One region of the Pseudoalteromonas sp. NZS37 genome, then DNA from elsewhere that is predicted to be linked to it. Evidence: riboswitches for the same ligand, from Rfam matches in the RefSeq annotation. Region 1 holds a riboswitch; the other holds the start of a gene.
The links. A riboswitch is a leader RNA that binds a small molecule or an ion and turns the genes downstream of it on or off. The one in region 1 is predicted to bind lysine.
Positions count from the first base shown of each region.

Region 2: linked by a shared signal. The riboswitch ahead of lysC (lysine-sensitive aspartokinase 3) and the one ahead of dapA (4-hydroxy-tetrahydrodipicolinate synthase) in region 1 are both predicted to bind lysine.

Region 1 is NZ_JADYXL010000008.1:93,706-109,627, forward strand. Features, by position in the region: gene I6F47_RS15410 (RNA polymerase sigma factor) at 29-544, opposite strand; gene I6F47_RS15415 (acyl-CoA thioesterase) at 687-1,085, opposite strand; gene I6F47_RS15420 (2OG-Fe(II) oxygenase) at 1,119-1,823, shown strand; gene I6F47_RS15425 (cysteine desulfurase-like protein) at 1,843-3,078, opposite strand; gene I6F47_RS15430 (2OG-Fe dioxygenase family protein) at 3,090-3,722, opposite strand; gene acnB (bifunctional aconitate hydratase 2/2-methylisocitrate dehydratase) at 3,923-6,520, opposite strand; gene I6F47_RS15440 (OmpA family protein) at 6,813-7,874, opposite strand; gene I6F47_RS15445 (protein adenylyltransferase SelO) at 8,265-9,674, opposite strand; gene I6F47_RS15450 (DNA-3-methyladenine glycosylase I) at 9,686-10,381, opposite strand; lysine riboswitch at 10,573-10,773, shown strand; gene dapA (4-hydroxy-tetrahydrodipicolinate synthase) at 10,964-11,848, shown strand; gene I6F47_RS15460 (2,3,4,5-tetrahydropyridine-2,6-dicarboxylate N-succinyltransferase) at 11,864-12,604, shown strand; gene I6F47_RS15465 (PLP-dependent decarboxylase) at 12,604-13,809, shown strand; gene I6F47_RS15470 (succinylglutamate desuccinylase/aspartoacylase family protein) at 13,815-14,936, shown strand; gene I6F47_RS15475 (phospholipase A) at 15,142-15,922, shown strand, end outside.
Region 2 is NZ_JADYXL010000002.1:382,732-398,653, forward strand. Features, by position in the region: gene sbcB (exodeoxyribonuclease I) at 1-709, shown strand, start outside; gene I6F47_RS05060 (NAD(P)-dependent oxidoreductase) at 1,672-2,553, opposite strand; gene I6F47_RS05065 (glutathione peroxidase) at 2,675-3,235, shown strand; gene I6F47_RS05070 (2-hydroxyacid dehydrogenase) at 3,346-4,326, shown strand; gene I6F47_RS05075 (sodium-dependent transporter) at 4,422-5,744, opposite strand; gene I6F47_RS05080 (4'-phosphopantetheinyl transferase family protein) at 5,886-6,644, shown strand; gene lysC (lysine-sensitive aspartokinase 3) at 6,704-8,107, opposite strand; lysine riboswitch at 8,183-8,355, opposite strand; gene nhaD (sodium:proton antiporter NhaD) at 8,457-9,704, opposite strand; gene I6F47_RS05095 (hypothetical protein) at 9,927-11,198, shown strand; gene I6F47_RS05100 (condensin complex protein MksE) at 11,202-11,750, shown strand; gene I6F47_RS05105 (ATPase) at 11,747-14,521, shown strand; gene I6F47_RS05110 (DUF4136 domain-containing protein) at 14,928-15,479, shown strand; gene I6F47_RS05115 (peptide-methionine (S)-S-oxide reductase) at 15,779-15,922, opposite strand, start outside.

The DNA.
Region 1 (15,922 bases):
AGAGGATTAGCGTGACTAGGGAACTTAGTCACGCATTTTTGGCACTTATGTAGCTATGCAATTGCTCAATAGCACTTTGCATTTGACGGCTTATATCACCTAGGCTAAACCCTGTTGCCACTTTAATTTGTTGATATGTTTCACCATGAATACGACTACGTACTATAAGGTCTCGCTGCTTATCTGTAAGCGTATTCATCGCATCTGAAATATATTCAATTCGCAAATTCATGCTACATAGATCCTCAGGGCTACCTTGTGTACATAGTGGTTCATCAATATTATCGCGGGTATCGTCTAAAAAATGTTGAGTGTTTTTAAAACGAGAACGATAATTTAAACCAATGTTAATAGCTGAACGAAGCAGATAAGCTTTCGGAAACTCTATTTTATCAATATGCTGATGCGATAACATATTACTAAATGCTTCTTGCACTAAATCTTCATGGTCGCTAAGGCTTGCCCCAAAAAAATCACGGACTCTACGGTTTAGTTCACTATTGTGCTCGGTATATAACTTTTCAAAAAATGATTCGATAATCATAAAATGACCTTAAAAACCTCTTAATTCAAAAGTAAAAACAACTGTGTTAGCTGTTGTATTTAAGAGGATTAATTTAGCATTCAATTATGCTAAGAATATGACAAACCAAGCGTTTGTCACTAAAAGGTCATTTATTAGCAAGTTATGACTCAGCAGTAATATGCTCGTTAAGCGCCGCTTTTTCGTCAATGCTAAGCGCTTGCTTTGATTTAGCAATAAAATCGTACCTCACCATCACAGCCTTGCCTATTGCGCAGCATTTATTGTGTTGCCATGCTTCCTGTCTAAGCGTAAAAGAGCTAGTGCCTATATGCTCTACAGAGGTTTTTACGGTCACTTCGTGGCCATAAAATAATTCGCCCACAAACGACACTTCAACTTTGGCGATAATCAATTTCCAATCATGCGGGTTTAAGTCCGGTGTAAAAAACTTAAAAATAGGTCCACGTGCGACTTCAAACCATACAGGGAGTACGGTATTGTTAATGTGTCCGAGTGCATCTGTTTCGCTAAAGCGCGGCATCACTTTTTCAATAAACATAAAAATCCAATAATAATTATATAAAGGTAAACCATGACGGACTTTATACGCGTTGTTGATAACGCATTAAGCGATGAGTTTTGCGATGAATTTATTTCCACATTCGCGCAAAGCCCGCATGTAAGACAAGGGGTAACATCGGGCGGTGTCGACTTAAAGAAAAAAGACAGTCACGACCTACACTTAAATAATCACCCCGAATATGCACAACAATTAAAACATATACAACAAACGACTGCACAGCATGTTTTTAAGTATGTTGAAGAGCATATTTTTATGATGATTGGGGCGTTTGGCTTAAAGGTCTATCACCCAAAAACAGGTGAAGTAGTCGATTTAACCCAAGAGAATTTTGAAGAAGTGGGTAAACCGCAATTACCTTTGCTAGTGCAGCAAATTTTTAGACTTGGTAATATTCAAGCGCAAAAATATGAAGTAAACAAAGGTGGCTACCCTTACTGGCATAGTGAAGTTTACCCGCAGCTACAGCACAATGAAGCTTTGCATCGCGTGTTGTTATTTATGTTTTATTTAAACGATGTTGATGAAGGCGGTGAAACGGAGTTTTACTATCAAAATCGTAAAATAGCACCTAAAAAAGGCACTATGGTAATAGCTCCTGGCTACTTTACACATACCCACAGAGGTAATAAGCCAGTATCAAACGATAAGTATATTTTAACCTCGTGGGTACTGTTTAACCGCGCAGAACAAATATACGGTGCGCCAAAGAGTTAGCGCACCAAAACTTACATGATTAACCGAGTAGTTCATCAAATAAGTCAAATAGCTTATCAAGTTCAGTAATCGTGTTGTAGTGCATACAACCAATACGTACTACACCGCCTTTATCAAGCACACCTAGTTGCTTGCACAAACCTTGCGCGTAAAAGTTACCATCCCACACGCAAATATGCTGCTTACCTAAAAATTCTGAAACGGCGCGCGGCTCAAGCCCTTCAAAAATTAAAGCAAAAGTAGGTGTACGCTCATTTAAGCGATCAAAGTCATCAATACCAAACAACTTAATGCGTGGATAGTTTACCAAGCGCGTTAAAAAGTGCTCACTAAGCGCCATTTCGTGTTGTTTAGTTTTAGCAAAAGCTATGCTTAGCTTTTCGCGGCGTGAATGGCTATCGTCAAGTTCGCTAATTGCTGCAATGTAATCAACAGCCGCGATAAAACCCGCCATGGCTTCAAAGCTTTGTGTGCCGGTTTCCCAACGACCTGGTGCTACGTCTTTAGCTGGCTCAACTTTATAAGGTGTAAACCCGTCTAAATGTTCTTTTTTACCGTAAACCAGACCTAAATGCGGGCCAAAAAACTTATATGCAGAGCAGGCTAAAAAGTCGCAATCAAGCGCTTGCACGTCAACAAGTTCGTGCGGTGCGTAATGTACGGCATCAACATAAACAAGTGCGCCTACAGCGTGAGCAAGCTCAACAATACGTTTAATATTATTAATTGAACCTGTGGTATTTGAAGCGTAAGTTACCGCTACAAGCTTAGTGTTGCTGTTTAATAAGCTTTCAAATTGCACCATATCTAAGCTGCAATCAGCTTCATTAATAAGCGCTGTATTTACCTTTACGTCTTTATCTTCTGCAGCTTGCTGCCACGACGATACATTTGAGAAATGATCGGCATTGGTTACAATTATTTCATCGCCAGCCTGCCAGTCGCGTGAAATAGCACGGCTAAAGCTAAATGTTAGGCTGGTCATGTTTGGACCAAACACAATGTGTTGTGAGCTAGGTGCATTAAGTAAATCAGCGGCTGCTTGACGCGCATTCGCCATCAACTCAACTGTTTTATCACTTGAAAAAAACGCGCCACCTAAGTTCGAATTATAATGACCTAAATAAGCTGTCATCGCATTAAGCACCGATGTTGGTACCTGCGAGCCACCTGGTCCGTCTAAAAATATTGGCGATTTACCATCAACGTTTTGCATTAATGCAGGAAACTGCTCACGTAATTGCGTTATGTTCATGCCTAACTTCCTTAAGACGTTAATACAAAACAATCCAGGTAACCTGGTTTGCTAGCATCAATTTTGTTCATAGGTGTTGCGTTGTGCCACACTTGACGGTCATTTATTAATGCAAACATGCCGTCTTTTATTTCCATTTTAAAACAAGGCTCAGCTTGCTTGTTTTCGTATACAAGTAGCTCGCCACCTTCTAAATTTTCATGAGAAACACCGCATATACATACATGGTCAAAACCATCTTGATGCACGCCTTCTGGCGCTGCTGGCGTATCACTATTAATAGCAAGCATACGGAACTGATGAATTTCAATATCACGCTGTTCATCAATACCGGTAAGTTGGCGAAACTCATTTACAATGCTTTTCATGCCTTCTGATTCAAGTAAACTTTGCTCTAGGTTTTCGTAAGTACGCTCTACATTACCTTGAAAAGTATTAATTGAATCGTCTTGAACAAATGCTTTGGTTTGTTGTAACTTTATTTCACCATTTTGCATTTTAACTACTGAGTAACGACGTTTACGAAAGGCACCATCTGCATATGGATTTGCAGGCAGGTTATCAAAAGAAGGCTTAACCAAATCAATATTTGCTTGGTTAACAAAACGTAGTTGCAGTAAATTCTGGTTGTTTAATGCTGTCATAAAATCTCGCCTAAAATAATGAGAATATTGATGAGGATTTTAATGCATTTTGATAGGAATTTTTGCGCGATTAATTACTTTAAAAGCAATTTATGTCTAGAGTTAATACAATAATATAAAAAAAGAAGCATGAACTATCTAATATTTATTTTAGCCAATAAAAAACCCGCCTAAGCGGGTTTTTAAACAAACTCTAAAAATTATACAGCTTGTTGGATAATCACGTTGTCTGCTTTTTTAGTGTAAGCAGGCATACGGTGGAAGTTCAAGTAACGGTATGTATCTGAAGCCGTTGCATTGATCTTCGCTGCATATTCTTGGTACTCAGCAACTGTTGGTAATTTACCAATGATTGCAGCAATTGCAGCAAGCTCAGATGATGCTAAGAATACGTTTGCGCCATTACCTAAACGGTTAGGGAAGTTACGTGTAGAGGTAGACACAACAGTAGCTTTATCTGCAACACGTGCTTGGTTACCCATACATAGTGAACAACCTGGAGTTTCGATACGTGCGCCAACACGACCAAAAATACCATAGTAACCTTCTTCTGTAAGCTGATCTTTATCCATCTTAGTAGGTGGAGCAACCCAAAGCTGAGTCGGAAGTTGACCTTTAAAGCCATCAAGCAACTTACCAGCAGCACGGAAGTGACCAATGTTAGTCATACAAGAACCGATGAATACTTCATCAATTTTCTCGCCCGCAACATCAGAAAGAAGACGCGCATCATCTGGGTCATTTGGAGCACAAAGAACAGGTTCTTTAATCTCAGCTAAATCAATTTCAACGATATGCTTGTACTCTGCATCAGCGTCAGCTTCCATTAGTTCTGGGTTAGCTAACCAATCTTGCATTGCAGTAATACGACGTTCAATCGTACGTACATCGCCGTAACCTTCAGAAATCATCCACTTAAGCATAACAATGTTTGACTCAAGGTATTCAGAGATAGACTCTTTAGATAACTTAACAGTACAACCTGCTGCCGAACGCTCTGCAGATGCATCTGATAATTCAAACGCTTGCTCAACAGTTAGGTGCTCAACGCCTTCAATTTCTAGTACGCGACCAGAGAATTCGTTAATTTTACCTTTTTTCTCAACTGTTAATAAACCTTGTTTGATACCGTAGTAAGGGATTGCATGAACAAGGTCACGTAAAGTGATACCTGGTTGCATTTCGCCTTTAAAACGAACCAAAATAGATTCAGGCATATCAAGTGGCATAACACCTGTTGCTGCTGCGAATGCTACTGCACCCGAACCTGCTGGGAATGAAATACCTAATGGGAAACGTGTATGTGAATCACCACCAGTACCTACGGTATCTGGTAATAACATACGGTTTAACCACGAGTGAATAATACCATCACCTGGACGAAGTGAAACACCGCCACGGTTCATGATGAAATCAGGAAGCGTATGGTGAGTGCTTACATCGATAGGCTTAGGATAAGCTGATGTATGACAGAATGACTGCATTGTTAAATCTGCAGAGAAACCTAAACATGCTAGATCTTTAAGTTCATCACGTGTCATAGGACCTGTTGTATCTTGCGAACCAACAGTTGTCATTTTAGGCTCACAGTACTGACCTGGGCGAATACCTGCAACGTTACATGCTTTACCAACCATTTTTTGCGCTAGTGTGAAGCCTTTATCAGAAACTTCTGTTGCTGTTGGTACTTTAAATGTATCAGTTGCGCCTAAGCCAAGAGATGTACGCGCTTTATCAGTTAAACCACGACCGATGATTAGTGGAATACGACCACCAGCACGAACTTCATCTAAAATCACATCAGATTTAAGCTCAAAAGTAGAAATCACTTTATCAGTACCATGTTGCTTAACAACACCTTCGTACGGATAAATGTCGATTTGCTCGCCCATGTTGAGTTCATCAACATTTAATTCGATTGGTAATGCGCCTGAATCTTCCATTGTGTTGAAGAAGATTGGAGCAATTTTATTACCTAAACATACACCGCCAACACGCTTGTTTGGTACAAACGGGATATCATCGCCCATAAACCAAAGTACAGAGTTAGTTGCAGACTTACGAGAAGAACCCGTACCAACAACATCACCTACGTAAGCAAGTGGTAAACCTTTAGTTTTTAATTCTTCAATCTGAGTAATTGGACCAACTTCGCCCGCTTTATCAGGTGTAATACCATCGCGTTCAATTTTTAGCATTGCTAAAGCATGAAGTGGGATATCTGGACGAGACCATGCATCTGGTGCAGGAGACAAGTCATCAGTATTTGTTTCGCCAGTTACTTTAAATACAGTAACTGAAATCTTTTCAGCAACAGCTGGCTTATTAGTAAACCATTCTGCATTTGCCCAAGACTCAATAATTTGCTTAGCGAATGTATTACCTGCTTTTGCTTTTTCTTCTACATCGTAGAACGCATCAAACATAAGTAATGTATTTGAAAGGCCTTTAACTACGATTGGTGCAAGTGTTTCGTCATCAAGTAGGTCAATCATTGGTGCAATATTGTAACCGCCCAACATTGTACCTAATAATTCTGCCGCTTTTTCTTTAGAAACAAGTGGAGAATTAGTTTCACCTTTAGCTACAGCTGCTAAGAAGCCCGCTTTAATATAAGCAGCATCATCAACACCTGCTGGTATACGCTGAATGAACAAATCTAAAATGAATTCTTCTTCACCTGCAGGTGGATTTTTGATTAATTCAATAAGATCAGCAGTTTGCTGAGCATCTAATGGCGCTGGTACGATACCTAACGCGGCACGTTCTTCTACGTGTTTACGATATTCTTGTAGCACAATATTGCCCTCTTGGTGACGTGAAAGTATCCGGTAGCGCTTCAAGCGCAAATAAGTTACCCAATACTTATAGTATTCTAACGCGTAATTATAAAGCTTTTATGGATAGATGAAAATCCATCCAGTTACGCAACTGATTATACCGATTATAAATACTATGAATAGTGGTTGTAGTAAAAACTATTTTCATGAATACTTGTTAAGTAAGAATCATTACCATTAACCAATATTAATTTATTACAGCCATAAAAAAACCCAGCACTTGGCTGGGTTTTTATTACAAACTATTTAATTAACGTAAAACTTTAACGTTTTTGATAGTTTTGATATGCGCTTCTACACGACGGTTTTCTGCGTTTGCAGCTTTAGTGTTTGCATCATTTTTAAGACGCTCTTCACCTAAACCAACTGTAGTAATACGGTCTTTAGCAATGCCATCAGTAACTAATTGCTTAGCTACTGCATCAGCACGTTTTTTAGATAACCATTTGTTGTAAGTTGCTTTACCTACAGAAGAAGTGTGACCTTCTAAAAGTACTGTTGTATCTGGGTAATCTTTTAAGAATGCAGATACTTTTTCAATATCGTTTAAGTACTGAGTAGATACTGCTGAAGCATTGTTAGGGAAAGTCACCAATAAGCTTACAGTCACTTCTTTATCTTCATATAAAGTACAACCAGTGCCATCAACTGCATCAGTCATAGGTGTGTTAGCACACTTATCATCTGCATCAGGAATGTTGTCGTTGTCGCTATCTGTAGGAGCTACAGCTACTTCAATTACCTTAGGCTCTGGAGCTGGTTTAACTGGCTCTACAGGAGCTGAATTTTGGCCAAATAAGTAGTTAATACCAATTTTAGCGCCTACATCTGTGTAACCACGGTCAAGACCTTGGTATACAGCTGTTTCAGCATTTACAAATAAGCCATCTGTAATGAAATGTTGGTAACCAACACCTGCATTTAAGAATGTATTGTCATCTACTACGTCTATTTCTTTAATACCGAAAAGACCGTAGAAAGGACCGCCATTTAAATGGTAAAGAGCATCAATACCGTAACGCTCGCCATCAATACCGTTGCGGTTGCCAGCAACTTTATCAAAAGCATTAAAATCCATATCTGCATATTCAAGACGTGCGCTCCAGTAATCACTGAAACGGTAACCGGCTTCAACACCCCAGCCAGTTGATTCATTTACATCAAGACCAGCTTGAGCACGCATGTTTTTCCAAGATGCGTCATAATAGTCGCCAAATGCGCCAATGTAGAAACCTTCTTCTTTATCAGCAGCGAATGTAGATGCGCTAGTTGCAGCCAACGCGATTGCAATTGTAAGTGATTTTAATTTCATTGTTTTCTTCCCATTTGAACAATTTTAAATTGTAGCTAATCGATACTAGCTCAATCAGTTTTATATAGACTAACTGAGCCTTTGTTAATCAATACTTAACGAAAAATAAAGTTTATAACTTTTTTCTATGCCTCGTCACAACACACATCCACTTACTATAGGCGAAATTAAAACTTTATTGAAAAATAAATATAGTAGTTTGTTGTAAATTAGTACTTAGCAAGGAATGTAAGAGCAATTAAATTAAATGCACTTATAAATGCAAAGAAATATTGCTTGGCTTTAATTCGGCGCATAATACCACCAGAATTAACATTACCCTAGGTATATGCACATATTTGATTAAAAAATGACTCTTTTTAATCATGTAGTTATACTCAAAGTTAAGTATTAAGTACCACAAAAAGTTTGGTAATCATTATCATTTATCGGTGCAGCCTGAAATTCTGATAATTTTTCACTGTCAGAATACGGGTTACTGGCTATTTTTATAAAGCGCTGTAGTAACTCACTAGACCCTGTAGCGTTATATTGTGCAATTATTTCTTCGATCACATGATTACGCGGTATTACACGAGGATTTGCAGCTCTCATTATTTCATAACTATTATCGTCGGTTAAGCTTACCCACTTAGCTCTCCATTCAATTAGCGACTCTGGTATTACTACTTCTTCTTTTAAGGATTCAGTAAGCGCATCGAAGGTATTGGTGTAATCGAGCTGATTATCTTTTAATAGTGCTAACAACTCTGCGATTAACTCGCCACTACTATTGCAAGATTCATTTAAACCCAGCTTTTGTCCCCACATAGCCGTAAACTCAGTATTAAATTGCTCAGCAAAGCTATTAATGTATGGCGTCATTAACGAAACAGCTTGTTCGTCATCATCGCTGATAAGCGGTATTAAACTCTCAGCTAAACGAGCACAGTTCCAGTTAGCTATATTAGGTTGATTACCAAATGCATACCGACCTTGTTTGTCGATAGAGCTAAATACAGTATCAAAGTCAAAGCTATTCATCATGGCACACGGGCCGTAATCAATGGTTTCTCCGCTTACTAGCGTATTATCGGTATTCATTACTCCGTGAATAAAGCCAACACGCATCCAGCTCACAACTAGCTTAACTTGGTTTTTAATCACAGCGCCTAAAAATGCTAAATAGCGCTGCGATCCTGTATCTGTTATTTCTGGGCAGTGTCGCTCTATAGCTAAATCGGCTAAATTTTTAAGTCCTTCAACATCGCCTTGCGTCGCTAAATATTGAAACGAGCCAACACGAATATGGCTCGTTGCTAAACGAGTCACTATGGCGCCTGCTTGTGGCGGATTACGATAAACCGTTTCACCACTACCAACAACCGCTAAGCAGCGTGTGGTTTTAATGCCTAGTGCATGCATTGCCTCGCTCATTACGTATTCACGAATAGCAGGACCAAGAGCACAACGCCCATCTCCCCCTCTTGAGTAAGGAGTAGCACCAGAGCCTTTTAATTGAATATCCCACAACTGGTTTTTATCATCATTAATAGCGCCCAGTAAATGCGCTCGCCCATCGCCTAAACGTGGTGAAAAATGTCCAAATTGGTGCCCAGAGTAACCAAGTGCTACTGCAGGAATCGCCTGTTTTTCGTTACCGCTAAAAGTGCTAGCACGCAAATCAGCTGCAACGTTAATATTAAACTCTTTTGCTAAGCTCTCGTTCCACAGTAATAACTGAGGAAAGGCAACACTTGCAGGGAAATCTTCTATCGCAAAGTTTTCCGTAATGTCTGTGTATCTTGGCACTAATTTCATGGTAATTCCTATTATTGCTGACTTATACCAACACGGTTGTCACCTACGCCATAAGCAACAATTAAGCTTAACTCTTGCATACTTAAGCCGCTTTGCTTTTGCATTTCGTTAAAAAAGGCTTGGGCTGCATTTAGTGACTTTTTAGTTTGTAAGCCGCCGTCTATAATTTTATGGGCCCGTAAGTAACTCTCTACATCGCGTGATAGTAAAAAAGTATCTTTACCAAGTGCTCGCAGTGCATAAGGCCCTGTATTTCCGCCTAAACGCGCACCATGCTTTTTTAAATACGCCCATAAACCAATAATATCGTCTGTTGGCCAATTAGCGATAAACTGACTAAAACTGCCATGTTCCCCTGCTATTTCGTTGATCATGTAAGCATTTTCGGTAATTGTTTTTACTTTTTTATAGTTACGAACAATTCGCTCATCCGTTGCTTTTTGTTCCAGCATATCGGGTGGCATCATTAATAACTTATCAACGCTAAAATCCCAAAAAACCTCTCTAAAGCCTGGCCACTTATTATTAATGACTGACCAATAAAAGCCACTTTGAAATACTTTTCGAGTAAATTCCTCAAGCCAATCGTCGTCACTTAACGTGCTTAGTTGTTTTTTAGATAGCGGTTTTGCGAGTAATAACTTAAGCATTTTTTCAGAGCCTTTTCGCTCTACCGCTCGCTTATAAATATCGCTAAATTTTTCCATCTGATTAATACCTTACTTCTACTATGGGTCTAGTGTACGAGAAAAGCACCCAATACGTAACCACCCCTCTTTTCGGTGAATTAATCTGTATTTAGTAGCTTGACACCCAGATGGCTAAAATGCTTTAATCGCCGTAATTACCCTATTTAAATTGCACAGGTTTGTAAGTTTTACTCTACAAACAGGTGCAAAGGGCTAGAAGAGGTGCGTTATTCAGGTAGCGTATGTTAGGAGCGCAAACTCCAGTGAGCATACGTGAGGGGAATTAACGCCGAGAAGTAACCACTTTTGCGAGGTGTTTATTTCGGGCGACTAGGTTGAACCCTAGCGACTGTCACCAATAGCTGCTTATAAAAAGCAGCTTATTAGTTTGGTGGAGAGCTTCTGGTCTTAAATATTAAGGCCGTGCGCCCTATTATTTTAAGCCCATTCGCTCTTCGAATTATTAGTTCGAACGACGTTAATGCGGCTCCTTCCATAAAGCTTTTTAACTCTTCGAATAATATCAATTGCATTAAATTAGTTATCGCTAAAATGATCACGTTTTTAATAAAGTTGGTACAAATTATAAGTTCGTGAGAGATGATCAACAACTTCAATTTAAACGACTACTCATTGTGGACCGCGCTCGTAACGCCATTTGATCAACACGGCGATGTTGACTACAACACGTTAACTAAATTGGTTAGCGATCAAGAAGCGGCACATAACGGTATTTTACTACTTGGCAGTACGGGCGAAGGTTTAGCACTAACGCTAAAAGAACAACAAGCCATTGTTGAACACGTATGCCAACTAAAACCAGCAGTACCACTCATGGTTGCTGTGGGCGGTAGTAACTTAAAGCAACAAATTGAGTGGGTTAACTACTGTAATACACTCCCAATTCATAGCTTTTTACTTGGCTCACCGCTTTATGCAAAGCCCGGCGCTATAGGTCAAACTCATTGGTTTGAAAGCCTACTTAATGCAAGTGCTCACCCGTGTATGCTTTATAACGTACCGGGTCGAAGTGCTGTTAGCATTCCAACGGCAACAATTCAAAACTTACAAAATAATAAAAATTTATGGGCGTTAAAAGAAGCGAGCGGCAGCATTGCTCAGTTTGAAGCTTACCGCCAAGCTGCGCCTAATTTAGCTATTTTTAGTGGCGACGATGCGCTGATGCCTTATTTTGCTCAAGCTGGCGCAAAAGGTTTAGTGTCGGTAGCTGCAAATGCATGGCCCGCACAAACTCACGAGTTTGTTAAACGCAGCTTAAGTGGCCAACACCCTAATTTATTTGCCCAGTGGTCAAGCGCTATTAATAGCTTATTTGCTGTCGCAAACCCTATTCCCGTAAAGGTATTGATGCATTTGCAAGGCCGCTTAAGCAGCCCGCAACTTCGTCCACCTTTAACACACCTTGAGTTAACTCAAACCGATTGCATCACAACTGCAAACAACACCATTTTATCTTGGCATTAAATACAGGTTTTTATAATGAGCTGGTTAGAACTATTAAATAATTTAGAATCGGGCGCAGTACGCGCAGCATCACAAAACGAAAGCGGCCAATGGCAAGCTAACGTAGAAGTAAAACAAGGCATTTTGGATGCCTTCAAAAATGGCACTAATACTGAGTTTGCAGGTGGTTTTGTTGATAAACATAACTTAGCTCCGCAAGAATTTAGTACTGACGATGGCGTACGTATGGTGCCGGGTGGCTCTAGTGTTCGCCGTGGTGCTTATGTTGCTAAAGGCACGATTATTATGCCACCAGCGTATGTAAACATTGGTGCATACATCGACGAAGGCACAATGGTAGATAGCCACGCATTAGTTGGCTCGTGTGCACAAGTAGGTAAAAACGTACATTTAAGTGCTGCAGTGCAGCTTGGTGGTGTACTTGAGCCAATTGGTGCAAGCCCAGTAGTTGTAGAAGACGACGCCTTTATTGGCGCTGGCTGTATTATTGTTGAAGGTGTAGTTATTAAAAAAGGTGCAGTACTTGCCCCAGGCGTGCGTTTATCAGCAACTATTCCGGTATACGACTGCGTAAACGAGCGCCAACTTGATAAAGGCGAGCCAATCCCAGAATATGCCATTGTAATACCAGGCTCTCGCCCTGCGTCAAACGAGTGGGCGCGCGAGCAAGGCTTAAGCATGTCGTGTGCGTTAATAGTTAAATACCGCGACGAAAAAAGCGATGCATCATTATTGCTTGAAGAGGTTTTACGATAATGAGCTTTTTGAGCACGCCTATCAAAACCGCTGTAAATACAATTACACAACAACTTGATACACCTTTTTTTGTTTACGACCTAGATCAACTAAACGCGCATCTTGCACGTTTAGTTGCGCAAACCGATGTAAAACTGTGGTACGCGGTAAAAGCAAATCCACTGTCTAAAATTATTCAAAGCTTAGACAGCGCTGGCTTTAATTTTGACGTAGCAAGTAAAGGTGAGCTTGAGCAAGTGCTAGCACAAGGTATTAGCTCACAGCGCGTGCTCAACACAGGGCCTGCAAAAAGCCCTAAACAAATTAAACACTTTATTGAGCGCGGAGTACGTATATTCGTAGCCGAAAGCCTCAATCAAGTACGTTGGTTAAACCAACAAGCGCAACTACAAAATACGCAGTTACAAGTATTACTGCGAGTGCAATTACGCTGGCCTGAAGGTGAAAAAAACCCACTGGGCGGCGACAGCCTTACGCCGTTTGGTTTGGGTTGTGATGAGTGGCAAGCACTCAATGTAACCGACTACCCTACACTTAAGTTTGACGGCTTACATATTTTTCAGTGGGGCAACATGCTTAGCACGCAAAAGCTAAGCGAATTGTGGTCACAAATGATTGCACCACTTAGCCAACTTGCCAGCGATTTAAACATCAATCTTAAAGTTTTAGATTTAGGTGGCGGTTTAGGTATTCCTTATACACAAAATGAAGCAACGCTTGATTGGGATGACTTAATAGCTGCGCTCGCTAAAATTAAAAATGATGCGGGTGTAGAAGAATTATGGATGGAACTTGGTCGCTATGCCGTTGGCGAATGCGGTCATTACGCAAACCCAGTAGTAGAGCGCAAACAAAACTACAATCAAGAACAAGTAATTTTAAGCGGCGGTATAAATCACTTATTACGCCCTGCTGTTACCAGCCAAGATTTTCCTGCTGCGTTACTGCGTGAATCCAGTGCTAAAATTCAAGCGGTCACTTTATACGGCCCGCTTTGTACAGCGCTTGATTGCTTAGGTGAGCATAACCTGCCAAGCGATTTAAATGAGCATGACTGGCTAGTGTTTAGCCAATGCGGTGCTTACGGCTTTACCGAAAGTATGCCGTATTTTTTATGCCACGAGCTCGCCGGCGAGTACACATTGCAAAACGGTGAACTTACCTGTGTTCGCCAAGCCGAAAATGCCAGCCACTACTTAAGGTAATAAGCATGAGTAATACAACACACATCAGCCAAGAGAACATTGTAGTAGGGGAAGTTGCAAACGGCTTACCGCTTACAATTCCGGTGTATCGTTTAAAAGGCGATGGCACAGGGCCTAGTGTTTATGTTCAGGCCAATATGCATGGCGCTGAAGTGCAAGGTAACGCAGTTATTTTTCAGCTACTTGAGCAATTAAAACACCTAAACCTTAATGGCGATATTACATTAGTACCTTATGCTAACCCAATTGGTTGTAATCAAAAATCTGGCGAGTTTACCCTTGGCAGGTTCGATCCGATTACGGGCACTAATTGGAATCGCATGTATCACTACAATAAAAATTTAGTGGCACAGTTTGCACAAAATCATACTCAGTATGATGACGCCACATTAAAAAGTAACTTCAAACAGGCGCTTATTGAAGAAGTAGACAACAAACTTAACGGCCCTGCTTATTTACTTAATACGGGTAAACGCATTGCGCTTAACCTACAAAAGCTTGCTCATCAAGCTGATATAGTACTCGATTTACACACAGGTCCTATTTCAAGCAAACATTTGTACTGCCCAACCTATGCAACCGACAGCGCACGTTACTTTAATATTGAACATGTACTGCTTATTCCTAGTGATTTTGACGGTGCAATGGATGAAGCTAACTTTTGCCCATGGTGGCATTTAAGTGATGCACTTAGTGGGCAAGGTCGCGAATTATCAATACCTGTAGAAGCATTTACTGTAGAGCTAGGCAGCCAAGAAAAAATAGACTTAAAAGAAGCACTAAACGATGCTAACAGCATTTTAAGTTACTTAAATCACAAAGGCGTACTGCAAAACGCGCCGCATACGCCAGCTAATATCACTCGCTATGCATGTAATTTAAATGACTACTTTGCTTATTACGCCCCTATTGGCGGCATGGTTGAATACATAGCCCCGCTTGGCGGACACATTAAAGCCGGTGAGCCTATTGCCAATATTTTGCGAATGGAGCGCTACTTAAGCGAGCAACCACTGCAAACACTTACTCTCGATTGCGATGCAATTGCCATTTTGCACTTTGCCTCAGCGAGTGTTAACCAAGGCACCGAGCTTTATAAGTTTTTTACTAACGTATTTGAGCTTTAGCTCACCCTTCTCATTGCGTGAGAGCACATAGTTAATGTGCATTAAAAAAGCGGCTTAGGCCGCTTTTTTTCTGATCTATATTTACTTTGTATACGTAGTGAACTTGTTATAAATACAAATTCAGTAAAAGTTCACCGTTACATATGTAAAAAGACGTTATAATTAAATTAACGCATACAACAACCCAAACTCACAAGGAATTACAATGAGCTGGCGCCACTGGATCACACTTTCTGCCTTAATAAGTACAGCTACCTTCGCACAAGAAGAAGTTGCTACAAATGAGCAAGACAACGACATCGAACTTGTAAAGCAGTGTATTTTAAATGAGGTAATTGGCGGAGATGGTAAACAAACATTAGACGATCTTCGTAAAAAGTGTTCAGCTCTTGAAGAAAACAAACAACTTACCGCGCTTGATAAACGCCAAGCTCGTGAAGAAGTTGGTAAAAAAAATAGAAATGTAATTACTCCACATAAGCGTAACTATATTTTACCTCTTTCGTACGTATCACACCCAAACGATCGCCCATTTGATGGCTTTGATGCACTAACCGACGATAACGACGGTGAACCGCTCGACAACTTAGAAGCAAAATACCAGCTATCGATAAAAGTGCCTCTTTACGATGATTTTTCGGATAAAGACCAAGCCATATTTTTTGGCTTTACACTGCAATCATATTGGCAGATTTATAACTCAGAAATTTCTTCTCCATTTCGTGAAACCAACTACGAACCAGAGATATTTTGGATAAATTACCTCGACCCAGAAAACGTATTATGGGGCGACGAAATGGCAATCGCATTAGGTATTTCGCATCAATCAAATGGTCGAAGCCAACCAAACTCACGTTCGTGGAACCGTATTTATGCAGACTTTATCTGGGAAAACAGAGGCTTTGTTTTTAGCTTTAAACCTTGGTACCGAATAGCTGAGGACGAAAAAGAAGATATTTTAGAAGCCAATGGCGACGACAACCCAG
Region 2 (15,922 bases), on a different contig from region 1:
TGCACCAATGAGCTTTCATCCGGTTAATAAAAACGCGGTTATTTGTTTTGATTTAACCCAAAACCCGCAAGTACTCATTGATTTAAACGTAGAAGAGTTACGCAAACGCTTATACACCAAACGTGTAGATTTAGCCGAGGACGATTTACCTGTTGGCTTAAAACTAGTGCATTTAAACAAGTGCCCTATTTTAGCCCCAGCTAAAACATTATTACCTGAAAACGCAGCCCGTTTAGGCATTGACCGCGAGCAGTGCTTAGCTAACTTAGCTATTTTAAAAGCCAATACCGACCTTCGCGATAAAGTAACGGAAGTGTTTAACGAACAAGGCGATTACAGCGCAACCACTAACGTTGACTACTTACTTTACGATGGGTTTACAAGCCATGCTGATAAAGCTAAATTTGCGATTATTCGTGATGCAAAACCAGATGAATTGGCTGGATTGAAGTTAGACTTTGAAGATAAAAAGTTTAATACATTGTTGTTTAGATACCGCGCCCGTAACTGGCCTGAAACGCTAAACCAGCAAGAGCTTGACCAATGGCGCCAGTATTGCCAAAACAAGTTAATGCACGGGGAAGATCAACCATCGATTAATGCGCAAGATTTTATGATCACCCTTGAGAACCTAGCGCATGAGCATGACGACAGCGAAAAAAATCTTACAATTTTAAAGGCGCTGTATAACTACGCACAAAGCATGTAATTCGGTGTAGACGTTGAGCTTGCTCACGTGAAAAGCGTAGCTTTTAATTACTTAAATAAAACACTATTCACAAAGAGAAAAGCATGAGGAGTAAATGAGAAAACATAAAGACCAACAACAATCTTTTTAGATCTATCACTTCCTCTAAAAGCGCAGCGCCTCATAACCTCTTTGTGAATAAATTACTTTACGGGCTTTGCCCGTCACGCAAGCAAGCTTCGCGTCTACAAAGTAAAACTGATATCTACACTTTAACGGTGGATGGTGAGCTTGCTCACGTGAAAAGCACAGCTTTTAATTGCTTAAATAAAACACTATTCACAAAGAGAAGCGAATGAGGAGTAAATGAGAAGACATAAAAAACAATCTTTTTTAGATCTATTACTTCCTCTAAAAGCGCAGCGCCTCATAACCTCTTTGTGAGTAAGTCACTTTTACGGGCTTTGCCCGTCACGCAAGCAAGCTTCGCGTCTACAAAGTAAAACTCATATCGACACTTTGGCGGTAGACGTCGAGCTTGCTCACGTGAAAAGCGCAGCTTTTAATTACTTAAATAAAACTCTATTCACAAAGAGAAGCGAATGAGGAGTAAATGAGAAGACATAAAAACAATAGTTTTTTAGATCTATTACTTCCTCTAAAAGCGCAGCGCCTCATAACCTCTTTGTGAATAAATCTTACGGGCTTTTCCCGTCACGCAAGCAAGCTTCGCGTCTACAAAGTAAAACTGATATCTACACTTTGACGTAGAGCTTGCTCACGTGAAAAGCACAGCTTTTAATTACTTAAATAAAACTCTATTCACAAAGAGAAGCGAATGAGAAATAAATAAGTAAACATAAAAGCAACAACCGTTTTAGACTTATTACTTCCTCTAAAAGCGCAGCGCCTCTAAACCTCTTTGTGAATAAATCACTTTACGGGCTTTGCCCGTCACGCAAGCAAGCTTCGCGTCTACAGCGTTACTTTTTATGCAGTGCTTCAATGCGTGCTAGTAAACTTGAGGTGTCGTATCTGCCGCCGCCGAGTGCTTGTACATCGGCGTAGTATTGATCGACCGTTGCGGTCATTGGTAAAGTAGCGCCGTTGTTTTTAGCTTCATCGAGTGCAATGCCTAAATCTTTACGCATCCAATCTACGGCAAAACCAAACTCATATTCCCCTGCCCACATTGTTTTATAACGGTTTTCCATTTGCCACGAACCGGCAGCACCTTTAGAAATGGTTTCTATAACTTTTTCGCCATCAAGCCCAGCTTGCTTGGCAAAATGTAAGCCTTCGGCTAAACCTTGCACTACACCAGCAATACAAATTTGATTAACCATTTTACAAAGTTGTCCCGAGCCAACGCCGCCTAGTAATTGGCTAAAACGACTAAACGCCGCCATAACTGGCTGTACTTTAGCAAATACAGCTTCACTACCACCCGCCATAACCGTTAATACGCCGTTTTCGGCGCCAGCTTGTCCGCCCGATACAGGCGCATCTATAAAGTCGATATTTTGCAGAGCCGCTTTTGCAGCGACTTCACGTGCTACTTCGGCAGAAGTTGTGGTGTGATCAACCAAAACAGTGTGCGGTAACATGCCCGCTAACACGCCGTCGTCGCCATACACTACTGAGCGTAAATCGTCATCGTTACCAACACACATAAATACAATGTCGGCATTGCTGGCAGCTTCGCGCGGGGTTGATGCAAAGCTTCCTGAGAATTCTGCAGTCCACGTTTGAGCTTTAGCTTGAGTACGGTTATAAACGCATACGCTGTGCCCTGCTTTTGCTAAATGCCCCGCCATTGGGTAACCCATTACGCCTAAACCTATAAATGCGACTTTCATTGACATAAAAATGACCTATTTAACTGATAACTTAGAAACTAGACCTCGATTATGTCAACCGGTCGATAAAAAAGCGAATGAAAGTCTTTATAAAATTTCCTTAGCGGGAAAGGTAAGTAGGTAACCTATGGATAATATTTATCAATTTAATGCACCACTTTTTAACAGCGAAAATTTTTCTCTTAGCCAATTACAGGGCAAAACCGTCCTTATTGTTAATACAGCGAGTAAGTGTAATTTTTCGGTGCAATTAAATGCGCTCGAAAAGCTCTATCAGCAATACAAAAGCAATGGTTTTACTGTGCTTGCGTTTCCGTGTAACCAGTTTGGCCAAAATGAGCCGCTTGATAATTTAGCCATTAAAGACTTTTACCAAGATCAATTTAATACCTCGTTTGAGGTATTTGGTAAGGTAATGGTAAATGGGCCAGAAACACATCCGTTGTTTAATTATTTAAAGTCGCATACGCGGGGTATTTCGCAAAATCGTGCAATTAAGTGGAATTTCACTAAGTTTTTAATTAACTCACAAGGGCAACTTGTTGCACGCTATGCACCACGTACTAAGCCCGAAACACTTAAACAAGTAATAGAAAGCAACCTACTGCAAGCCGCAAAGTTAAGCGCTGCCAGAGGTGGTAAAAAAGTATCGTCAAAAATACCTTTGTTTACGTCGGCTAAGGCATAAATTAGGGCTTAATTTAAATCAATAAAATGCGTGTTACTAAAGCACAGGTTTATAAAGTAGTTTATTGTATTAGTAATAAATAATACTCCTTAAGCGTCGAGGCTATTACCATGAACATTGCTTTTTTTAGTACTCAAAAGTACGAACTGCCTTTTTTTGAACAAAGTACACGCGGTCACCGCGATATAAAAATAACGTATTTTGAACAAGCCCTGAGCGAACAAACGGCCATTTTAACAAACGGGTTTGATGCCATATGCGTGTTTGTTAACGACACCGTAAACGCCGCCGTTATTGAGCAACTGGCAAGCCAAGGCATAAATACTATTTTGCTACGCTGTGCAGGATTTAATAATGTTGATTTACCTGCAGCAAAAGCACATAAAATTAAAGTATTACGCGTACCAGCATACAGCCCAGAAGCAGTAGCCGAGCATTGTATTGCACTTATGCTAACGCTTAGCCGTAAAACCCATAAAGCGTATAACCGCGTACGCGAAGACAATTTTGATTTAAACGGATTACTAGGCTTTAACTTGCACAATAAAACCGTGGGTATTGTAGGTTGCGGTAAAATTGGCCTTGCGCTGTGCAACATTTTAAATGGCTTTGGCGCTAAAGTATTAGTGTGCGACCCCTACGCACAACCTGGCAATTATACAATTACCGATATAGATACCTTACTTAGCCAAAGCGATGTGATTTCTTTGCATTGCCCCCTAACGGAGCAAACTCATCATTTAATAGATGATGAGGCATTTAGTAAAATGAAAACCGGCGTTATGCTTATTAACACCTCTCGCGGTGCACTGCTTAACAGCAAAGCGTGCATTAATGCACTTAAAACTAAAAAACTAGGGTATTTAGGGCTCGACGTTTACGAGCAAGAGTCGGAGCTGTTTTTTAAAAACCATAGTGACGAAATAAACCAAGACGATATATTTTCTCGCTTAGTGAGCTTTAAAAATGTTTTAGTAACAGGCCATCAGGGCTTTTTTACCCAAGAAGCACTCACCGAAATAGCAAACACAACCCTACTTAACGCGCTTGAAGTAAATGAAGGTAGGCCTCTGACTAATGAGGTTTTATAAAGACCTTGGCTACACCTAAATAACAGGCACAAAAAAAGCGAAGTGCGTTTTAAACTCACTTCGCTTTATTAATTTATTTTAGGGCTTAGATAAAATTAACCAAAGGCAACGTTTGCAAATACCAAGGTCATTAATATTGGGCAAACAAAACGAATATACTGAGCAAACCAGTAATGTACGCCGGTTGTTGCTTGATGTAATTTATTACCACGCTGCCACATCCAACCTACCGTAATAAAGTAAAACAAGCCCATAAGCGGCAATTGGTATTGGGTAAATAGCATAATAACTAAGCCAAATAACCAATCAAAATTTAGTATAATTGCGCTTGCACACACAAGTACAACGGCGCTTACTGCCCATGTTGCTTTGGTGCGGCTAACGTTGTGATTTTCAACTAAAAACGCTACCGGAATTTCGGTGGTCGATATAGTTGACGTAACCGATGCGATAGACATTAATACAAAAAACAATAAACCGACTAATAAACCAATTTCACCCATGGTGCTAAATAGCTCAGGTAAAATAGCAAAAATAAGCTGCCCTTCGCCAATCAGTTTACCACCACTAAATACTTCAACACCGTTGTGCTGCGCCACATAAATAGCAGGAATAATAAGTAACCCCGCTAAAAAAGCAACGCCAGTATCAAGTAAGGCAACACCTACTGTAAGCTTTGGTAAATTAGCATCTGGTTGTAAATACGAGCCGTAAATCATCATACAACCCACTCCTAGTGAGAGCGAAAAGAACGCTTGCCCCATTGCAGCAATAATTAAATTAGGGTCGAGTATTTGGCTAAAATCAGGAATTAAATACGCGGCAAAGCCTTCGCTTGCGCCATCAAGTGTTGCAATGTAGGCAATTAAACCAACAAGCAATACGAGTAGCAGTGGCATTAAACGGCGCGACCAGGTTTCGATTCCCGATTTAACACCTTTTAAAATAATACTGGCAGTTAAAATAAGCATAAGCGGCGTAAATACAAAATTACGCAGCACTGAGTCGCTATGTAAAAACTCGCTTGCGCCTGTAAACCCAAAAAAGGTGGTTATGGGTTCAATAGCGTACGAGAGCATCCACCCTGCCACTATTGAATAAAAACTTAGCATAACAACTGCGCCCGCAAGGCCAATATAACCTGCTGCCGCACCTACTTTACGGTTAGTGTTTTGCCATGCATCGCCCAATGCTTTTACAGGATTAGCTTGTGCTTTGTGACCTAAATAAAGTTCGGTATACAGCGCAGGAAGCGCAAGTAAAAATATAACAATAAAGTAAACCAGTAAAAATGCACCGCCACCATGGTTGGCCGCTTGCGTAGGAAAACCCCAAATATTACCTAAACCCACTGCTGCGCCAGCAGCGGCTAAAACAAAACCAAGTCGGCTTTGAAACCCATCACGCACTTGTGCCATACATCTACAAATCTGTTATTATTTTGATTATTGTGAATTAAACCATATTTCATGCCAGCTGAGTAATAAAATTGTACCCAGCCTTTATTAGTGGCACTAACCGCTCACAATATCAGCGACTTCTTTTGCTTTAGGGCTTTTATGACTGAACACTATTTTAAAAATGCCTTGAGTATTACTTCAACTCAATTGGCAAACTTGTCTTTAGCGAGTAACAGTATTTTATTATTTAATGCTAAAACACTTGAGCTTAGTGACTTTAATTTGCCCGATTGCTTAAGCCCATTTGAGTTAACTATTATAAACCGCCGTAAAAGTCCGCAAGCTAAGCAAGAGTATTTAGCTACGCGGTTATTGTTAAAACACCTTATTAAAATAGCGCAGCCGCAATATGCGCACGTAGCGCTTAATAAAATGAGTACCGAATTTGACGAGGCAAGCTCAAAACTGCAAATACACGTGGGTGATGATGTTATTAATACCTGTATTTCGCACTCGCATGGTTTAGTTGGGGTTGCGCTAAATTTTGATAAAAGTGAGTTTGGGTTTGATATTGAAAAAGTAAGCCTAAAGCGCCCGTTTGAAAAGCTCGCTAAGCATTTTTATCATAATGATGAAATTACACTTATCACTGAGCCTACTAATACCCAAGCCCAAGCAGATACGTTTTTTAGAATTTGGACATTAAAAGAGTCACTTGCTAAAGCCACCAGCCGCCCTATTGCAAAATTACTTAGCCCCAATGTGTTTGACGAATTACATAGTGCAAAGCTTAGCGCTTGCAGTAATAGCATTACTGTAGCTGATAGCAGTGACAACAATGTTTGTTTTGATGTGAGTGTGGTGCATAAAAAAAGCACCGACTGGCGATGCTTTTTATTAACCGACTTTGTTAAGTAACTTTACTAGGTAGTTTTACTAGGTAACTTTACTAGGTGCTTTTCCTGAATAACGATTACTTACGCAGCAAAATCGTTTTCTAATAAACGGCTATGAATAGACTGCACTACGTTATCTGACTCAGTTTGCTCTACTAAAAAGCACAAGTTGTGCTTACTAGCACCGTGACAAATTAATCGAATGTTAAAGTCTTTTAGTACACTCATTAAGTTCATTTCGTGTTGGCGTAATTGAATCTCAGAGCCAATAAGTGCTACCAGTGTTAGGTTGTTTTCTACCGAAACATGGCAAAACTCTGCAAGCTTATCTAGGCATTCTTGATCAAGCTCTGGGCGCGATGCGTTTTGCGCGTTATCAAGGGTTATAGCTACGCTGATTTCTGATGTGGTTACCAGATCTACCGATATATTGTATTCACTTAATAGTGTAAATACGCGTGCTAAAAAGCCGCTTGCTAGTAGCATTTCTGGGCTTTTAAGCGTAAGCAATATTTGGTTTTTACGTTGCGTTACTGCGCGTATACCTGGTTGCTGCGACTTTTCGCGCTCAATCCACGTACCGCCACGCTCTGGCTCTCGGCTAGATCCAACAAACACATTAATGTGGCTTCGGCTTGCTGGTAATATAGTTGCTGGGTGCAATACTTTTGCGCCAAAGGTCGCCATTTCGGCGGCTTCGTCAAAACTTAAACGTGCAATGGGTGTCGCTTTTGCGCACAAACGCGGGTCGGTGCTAAAAATACCCACTACGTCGGTCCAAATATGCACGCTTTTAGCGTTAATTGCTTCAGCTAATAATGCGGCGCTGTAATCAGACCCACCACGTCCAAGCGTTGTTGTTTGACCGTACTCGTCGCTGCCAATAAAGCCCTGAGTCACAATTACCTGCTCATCTAATAACGGGATTAAATGTTCTTTAGCGGCTTGCGCTGTAGCTGCAACATTGGGCGTTGCTTTACCAAATTGGCTGTCGGTTTTAAGTACCTTGCGCACATCAAAGCGATCGGCGTTTAAACCTTGTAAACGCAGCACCTGAGCAAATAAATACGACGACAAACGCTCACCAAAGCTAAGTAGCTCGTCGTGTTGCTGATCGGTTGTTAGTGACTCTTGAGCCAACGTTTGAAATGCTTTTAGGGTTTCGTTAAAGCCAACCGCTAAATCGGCATCTAGCGATAACTCATCTAAAATAGCGTGTTGAATAGCAAGCACGCCGTTTATGTGTTCTTGGCGCTCACTTGAGGTAATACTTGATTTACACAGTGCAACTAAGTGGTTAGTTACGCCGGCACTAGCGCTCACGGCAACAATACGTACGCTTTTATCTGCAACAATAATTTCGCTACAGCGACTCATCGCTTCAAAGTTTGCAACACTGGTTCCGCCAAATTTGGCAACGATGTAATCTGATTTTGCGCTTAACTCTGTTTTAGGCACTGTTTGTGGCGCTGATTGGGTAGTCATTTAGTCTCCTTTCGCGATATCCAAATCGCAATAAAACAAGAAGAACTTGGCAAAGGAATGCTTGAAGATAAGTCCACTGCCAGAAGCTCTCCACCTATATTGGTGACAGTTTTGAGGATTCAGCCCCATAAACCGAAAAACAATGACGACGTATCATTATTTTCCTCGGCGAGTACTTCCCTCCTTAATGATCATCGGCTTTCGTCGCCTAACATTAAGTACCTAAGTATCGCACCTCTTCTGAATGCTTTATTAACCAATGGCCAATAAAACAAAACCCCACTAAGTAGCGGGGCTTTGAAAGTTATCGTTTAGACGTCTAGCTGTCAAGCATTTAATAATTTATGAGTTAAATAAAACTGCCCATGTAATACGAGCCCGCATACCCAACCGTGTAACAAATTAATAAATGCAGCGATAAACGCAAGTAGCTCATAAAGGTAAGCGCTTTAACTTTGCTCATGGCAATAATGCCCGCAGCCGACCCAATGATAAGCATTGAACCGCCCACGCCCGTTGCATACGTAAACGACAACCAGTGCTGTTGGCTCATTACTATATCGGCTTTTAATAAAGCAGCAGTAAGCGGTACGTTATCGACCCCTGCTGATAATATGCCCATTAAGTAGTTTGCGTACTCGGGTGCCATTACCGTATATAGGTCGGTAAATTTACTCAACATACCAATTTCTTTAAGTGCGCCTACAAGTAAAAGTACACCTACAAAAAACAATAATGTGTCGTATTCTATATCGCGAACAAAGTCGATTATGTCTTTGTTTATGTCTTTTTTGCGCATTAAAAATTGCGCGACTAAAAACATCACTGATAAGCCAAACAAAAAGGTGAGTAAAGGCGGTACGCTGTAAACTACACTCAGCATAAGTGTGCTCACTACGGTAGATAAAAATATAACAGCAATGGTTATGTCGGTTTTTTCAATGCGGGTTTTACCTGCACCAGCAAACTCAACTCGCCCTTTCATACCTATAGACAGTAACGCGGCTAGCAGCATAACGCTTGCAAGTGCTGGCGCTATAAGTAGTAATAAATGAGCAATGGTTACTTTGCCATCTAAAAATATCATTAGTGTGGTTACGTCACCTGTTATTAGCGATACCCCACCTGAGTTAACCCCAAACACAATAAGCGTGGCGTATTTAATGAGTTTTTTAGGTTCAAGTTTTAACGACATAACAACCGCGAGCGATATAAGCGTCGCTGTTACGTTATCTGAAATCGACGAAAACAAAAACGCAAAACCACCCACCAAAAACATGAGCTTTTTTTCGCTAATACTTTTTGGCATAACGCGGTGCACAATATTTTCTATAAACCCCTTTGAATTTAAATACGCTACAAAGGTCATTGCAGCCATTAAAAACAGCCATAATGAGGCAATTTCTAAAATATTTTCATTTAAAAGATGTTGAATTGTATCGGGGCTTTGCCCGTGTAGAGGGTATATAAAAAGAAGAATCCAGCAAAGCGTACCAAAAAACAGCGTGGTTTTAGCTTTATTTACATGGATTATATCTTCTATAACGATCAGTAAAAATGCAATCGCTATCAGGGTTAGAATAATCGAGGAAACCATGGTAGTTAAACAACCTTTGATATAGTTTTAAAGAACACACAAATAACATTCCATTTCATGTGCCTATTTTCGGCGCGAATTTTAGCACTGCCTCTATGCAAAAACTATTATTAAATGGTCTTAAAAACGAATACTATATACAGACAAGGTTAATTAAAAATACGTAATAATGAGTCTTCTAAAAGAACTCAATAATAAAATACTAGGATGTTGTAACCTCTTATGATCCCAGCTAAAAAGCTGCTAAACACCATAACCGAACATTGGGGTGTATTAGAGCTATTATTTAAACGTTTTAAAATGGCTGACTTTAGCCTAAAAGACGTACAAAACGCGATTAAGCAAAAGCAGCCTACGTGGTCAAACGAACGCATTTATAAAGAAACAAATCGTTTGTTAAACCAAGATATTTTAATTCCACTGGCTAAATCTTCTCAGCTTGAAATAAATCGTGCCATTGCCGATTTTGCTACGTTTTTACTGCAAGAAGAGCATTTAGGCTTAGCGCAAGAAATTAGCGTATTAGTAGACGACCTAGCACGTTTAGGTAACCGCCTAGATAACGCTGGCGAAATAGAAGACTTTGACGATTTACGCCGCTACAGCCGCATTATGGATGATCGGGTGCGTAAAATAATGAAGCTCTATACGCACAACGAAAACGCTATTTTAAATATTGTTGAACAAGCTAAATCAAATAATGCGGTGCAATCGCTGCAAAAGCGTTATAAAGCGGTAATAGAAGCGTTTGACGAATACATAGAGCCAATGCTTGAAATGGTTGATATTCGCGGTGAATTTCATGCATGTTTTACCCTCATTGAGGAGCAAATAAGTAAGCAAATACTGCACATTGAGCGCTCAGGTAAAGCGTACAACGACAAACGCATGCTTGAGCAATTACGTACCCGTATACTCGAAATGCATTTAGTGGGTAGAGAAAGCTTACGTAAAAGTGCCGACATGCTTATGCCGCTACGCGAAGAGTTACGCCGTAATAACTTAATTACTCGCCAAGCAGCCAAAGTACTTGGGCTTGTGCGCAAAAATGGCGTAGACAACATGCTAAGTGCTGTACAGCCACATTTTGTGAGCGACGCACAGCGATATTCGCTTGGTCAGCAACGTCATATTGTGGCTTACATGGCAAGCTTGGTTGAATTTGAACACGAAGAATACCAATTGCCAGATCAACAAGACGTGCCTGCATTTGTTACGCCTAATATTCCTGACTACAACGATGTTAAAACCAGCTTTGCTAAGCGCTTTAATAAAAAACGCAAAAAGGCTCAGCCCTTGCTGCAATTTTTAGACGAAAGCTACCCAAATCTCGATGCCGACGAAATGCTATTTTTGTATCAAAAATTAGTCAGCGACAGCGATATTAAAATAATTCAAAGCGATGAAAAAGCCCGCGTAAAAATTGCCGGTCAGCACTTTTCTTTATATCCATTTAATTCAGAGCCTCAGCCAGATTCAAAGGCAGGTAAATAAACCATGACACACATAAACTTAGACGAGCTAACCCACCTACAAGCCATTAATAAAAAATTAGTAGCGGGTTATCACATTTGCGAGCAAGACAACGTAATGTGGCAAGAGCTTGACCAACACATAGAAGACTACACCGCCCTATTTACCGCTTTAGGTAACGATTTAAAACGCGACAGCCGTGGCTTTTATTATTTTGGTAGCGACGAAAGCACACCCAATATGGGCAAAATATCTCGCGCTATCGCGCTCACTATTTACATTTTAATTGAGCACTACGCCAATACGGGTAAAGACCCAATGCGCGCATTGTTTGACGGCGTAAACGATTTAGAGCTTATGCAAACGCTGGTGCAAATTAACAAACATTTGTTTGATCAGCTTGAGATATTTTCGGGATCTGATTTGCGCAAAGACGTTTACCTGCGCATGGTGCGCTTAGGTTTAGCCCGTGAAGTAGAAGGCGGCTTTATGCTACAAGCGCCAATTCACCGCTACATAGATGCACTCATGGAAGTAAACGAAGAAACCTATATTACAGAGGACGAGGAATGAAAAATCTATACGGACTAAGTAAACTCGCCCTACTTAACACCGCAGGCTATGCAAAATGTGTGATCCCGCTTGATAAAAGCAGCTCTATTTGCGCGCCAAATAACACAGGTAAAAGCTCGGTTATTAACGCCCTGCAGTTTCCACTTATTAACGATTTACGCTTAACAGAATGGGACGGACACGATTTAGATGAAACCCGTAAGTTTTATTTTTCATCCGATCAGTCGTACATTTTACTAGAAGCTAACTTGCCTCATGGCTCGGTAGTAATAGGCGTTGCGGGACTTGGTAAAATTGCCGGTTACGCGCATCAGTACTTTTGTTATCAAGGAAAGCTTGATTTAGAGCAGTACACGCAAGGTAAAACTATTATTAAATTTACCAAGCTGTTCAACCATTTAAAATCGCTTAATTACAATCCTATTGAGCTTAAAGCACAAGAGCTCAACGCGCTACTTACTGGCGGCGCAACGCCTTTTGACGGCGACATTAACCTAAAAATGATCCCGCTTAATAATGTGCAAGACTCTTCTATTTATAAAGAAATATTTAGACGTATTCTTAACTTACACAAATTAGGCGCAAGCGACGTAAAACGCTTTATGCTACGCGTGTTTGAACGCCATATGTCGAACTCTAAGGTCGATTTTTATGAAGTATGGCGTCGCTCGTTTGATAAAGTAAATCGCTCAAAACGCGAATTAAAAGCCCTTGAGTCAATGCAAGAGCCAATAGCCGCGCTTGAATCAATGCTTGAAAACCAAACCGTGCTTAAAGGTAAATTAGCCGCGTATGCGCCTAAAATTGACCAAGCACTGATTGATTTTGATACCTATCAAGAATCGCAACTTAATGAGCTGGGTATAGCGCTTGAAGATATAGAGCACGAAAAACACGAGTTTGAGCAAAAGCAAAGCCTATACGTACAGCAATCGCGTGATATAGAGCGCAGACAAACTCAAATTGAGCAGTGGTTTTTAGATTACGATGCGCTTAAAAGCGAATTTGAACTGGTAAATAAAGCCACGCTTAAAACCAGCCTGACTCAGTTAAAGCAAGATTACGAGTCGCTTTCGCACTCTATAACCAGCGCACAAGGGCAAAGCCTACATACGCTTGACTACCGCATTAGCGAAACACAAAAACAAATTAAGAGCTTAAAGCTGCAACTTAAAAACCTTGAGTTTAATTTGTTTACCCGCATGCGCGAAGACCTCTCGTTAAAAGAAGTAGAAGAAATATCGCGGATTTTAAACCCAGATATTCTCTCGTTTGCAACCACCACTAATGGCGATATAACCATTGATGACGAAGATGCGTTTGGTGAATTTTTATCGCTACTTAGCGAAAACGTTAAAGGCGGTGTACTAACTCTGCCAGGTGCGAGCATTAAGCTTAAAAAGCTCTCGCCGGTGCAAATGCAAAGCGGCGAAAACAAGGAGCAATTAACCGCTCAGCTAAATGCACTTGAGCATTCACTTAAAGAATTTAAACAACAACGCGATGTTGCAGCAAACGTTGCCGACAAGCAAAAAGAAAAAGACGCGCTATACGATGAGCTTATGAGCGCTGAGAGCGCCCTAAAACGCTTAGAGCAGTTTGATATAATGCAACAGTCGGTTGAAGCGCAAGCCACGCTAAAAGAGCAATTATTAGCTGAGCGTGAACAAGTTGACGACTACTTGCAAGATATTCAAAAAAATAGTGGCTCAATTGCCGATCGTCGCTCGTTAATTAAATCGAAACAAGAGCAAATTAATCGCCAAACTGAGCGCTTACGCCAAGTTAAAAGCGAGCGAATTGACCACACGCTTGATTTATACAGCGGCAAAGTGACCCCGTACATGATTGATATTACGGTCGACTTTGATAACTTAAGCGACCTTGTTCATCATTTTAATAAAGACTGCCAAGAGCTGCGTAATTTTGACATAAACGTGCGCAACACCTATTTGCATGTGTATAACGCAGGTATTACTAAATTCGATAACGAAAATGACGAATACACTAAATACCAAAAGCTAATAAGCGCCTTTCATAATATTGATAACGAACGCGACGCTGTTGAGCGCCAAGCACGCGTTGCGCTTACCGAGGTGGCCGCAACTATTAAAGGCTTGCGAGAAGATTTAGACCGCCTTCGCCGCGAAATGAATAGCTTTAATAAAGGCATAAGCCAGCACCGTATTTCAAACCTGCAAGCGTTTAAAATTAACGTCATACCGCGCAAAATGCTGGTTGATAGTATAGATACAATTATCAGCACGTCGCATCAGTTTGAGCAAGGCGACACGCTTGATTTACTTAGCCAAGAACCGTACAGCGAAAATGCGGTAAACGAAGCGAAAGATCACTTAATTAAACTCGCCTCAGATAAAGCGGGCTTAACACTTACCGATTTATTTGATATTCGATTTGAAGTGGTTAACCGCGCAGGTGAAACAGAGCACTTTGAAAAAATAGATTCGGCGGGTTCAAACGGCACACGTATTACGATTAAGTTATTGTGTGGCATGTTGTTTATTCGTTACTTATTAAGTGACCAGGAACAAAACCTATACCGTATACCTATTTACATAGATGAAGCGGCCGACATTGACCCACAAAATCAAAAAGCAATTATAGAAACCGCACTAAGCTTTGGTTTTGTGCCTATATTTGCCTCAGTTAAACCACAAATAAGTTGTGACTACATTGTGCCTATTCGCTCGGTAAAAGACGGTGCACAAAACTGGGTAGATGAAAAAGATTGGATTGAAGTTGAACATTAAACTTTTACTGATGACTAATTAACAGAGGTTAATTAGTCGTTCAGCCTTAGGGCGTGTTGACCTTTGTGGATTGAAATTTGTTCAATTTAGGGGCAATTTAATCGCGGCGTGAGGTTTGTAACCTAGTGGGCTAAGTAAAAACCGAGCAACAAAGAGTTAATTGCCCCTAGGCAGAACCCTTCGGGCAGCGCATGTTTGGCATTTATGCTGCGTTATCACCTATTTATGGGGAATAACCACACTACATAGGCTCTGCCTTGCCCAAATACCAAACATACTGCTGCAAATTCAACCACGAAAGGTCAACACGCCCTGACAATTAGACTAATATTTAGGACGTTTAAATAATACACATTTAAACTATGTGTGTTATTTTAAATTAATGCATTTTATTGGAGCAAACGTAATGAAAAATATACTTATTGTTGCAGCGCTAGCACTTCTTACAGCCTGTACACAAACCCCAGATTGGGATTACGATAAATCAGCTAACTTTAGTAATTTTAAAACATTTGCTTGGGTAGAAAACGCCAGCCTAACTAAAGACACAAATAACTATCAAATTAATGGCCTAATGGAAAAGCGTGTTCGCACTGCCGTTAATGCAGAATTGAGCCAAACACTAGGTATGAGTTTAGTTGATGCAGCGCAAGCTGATGTACTTGTTAACTATCATGCATCGGTAGATAAAGAGCTTGAAGTAGATAACTTCAATATAAACTACCGCCCGCATTGGGGTTATTGGGGTACTGGTTTTCAACGCGATACAACTGCGCGTGAATACGAAGTGGGTACACTGATTATCGATATTGTAGATCGTGAATCTAACCAGCTAGTATGGCGCGGCGCAAAAGAAGGTCGATTAAAGAAAAATCAATCGCCAGAAAAGCGTGAAGCATCAATTAACAAAACAGTGAGCGAAATTTTAAGTAACTTCCCGCCGCAAAAGCAGCAGTAAGTTAAAATTAGCTATAAGTAAATTTTGAAAAAGCTCACAGTATGTGAGCTTTTTTGTAGGTGTGTATTTTTGGAACTTTTAAAATAAAGTAATTACGAGCTACGCCCGTCACGTCAGCAAGCTGCACGTCAACAAAATAAACACCGGATTAAACTTTACCTGTAGGCGCTAAGCTTGCTTGCGCGAGAAGCGATAGCTTCTAATCACTTACCTTTACCTAACGCTATATTCAACCTTAAATTACGAGCTGCGCTCGTCACGTCAGCAAGCTGCACGTCTACAAAAACACCGCGTTAAATTTACGATTTATACTTATGCAGTAACTCAAGCGGTATATGACAGTAATCATCAGGGTGATTAGTTAAGCGGTCTTGATGCTCAGGATCGCTTGGCACGTAGTTAGTTAGCAGCTCTACCCCTACCACAATTTTATCGGCATCACT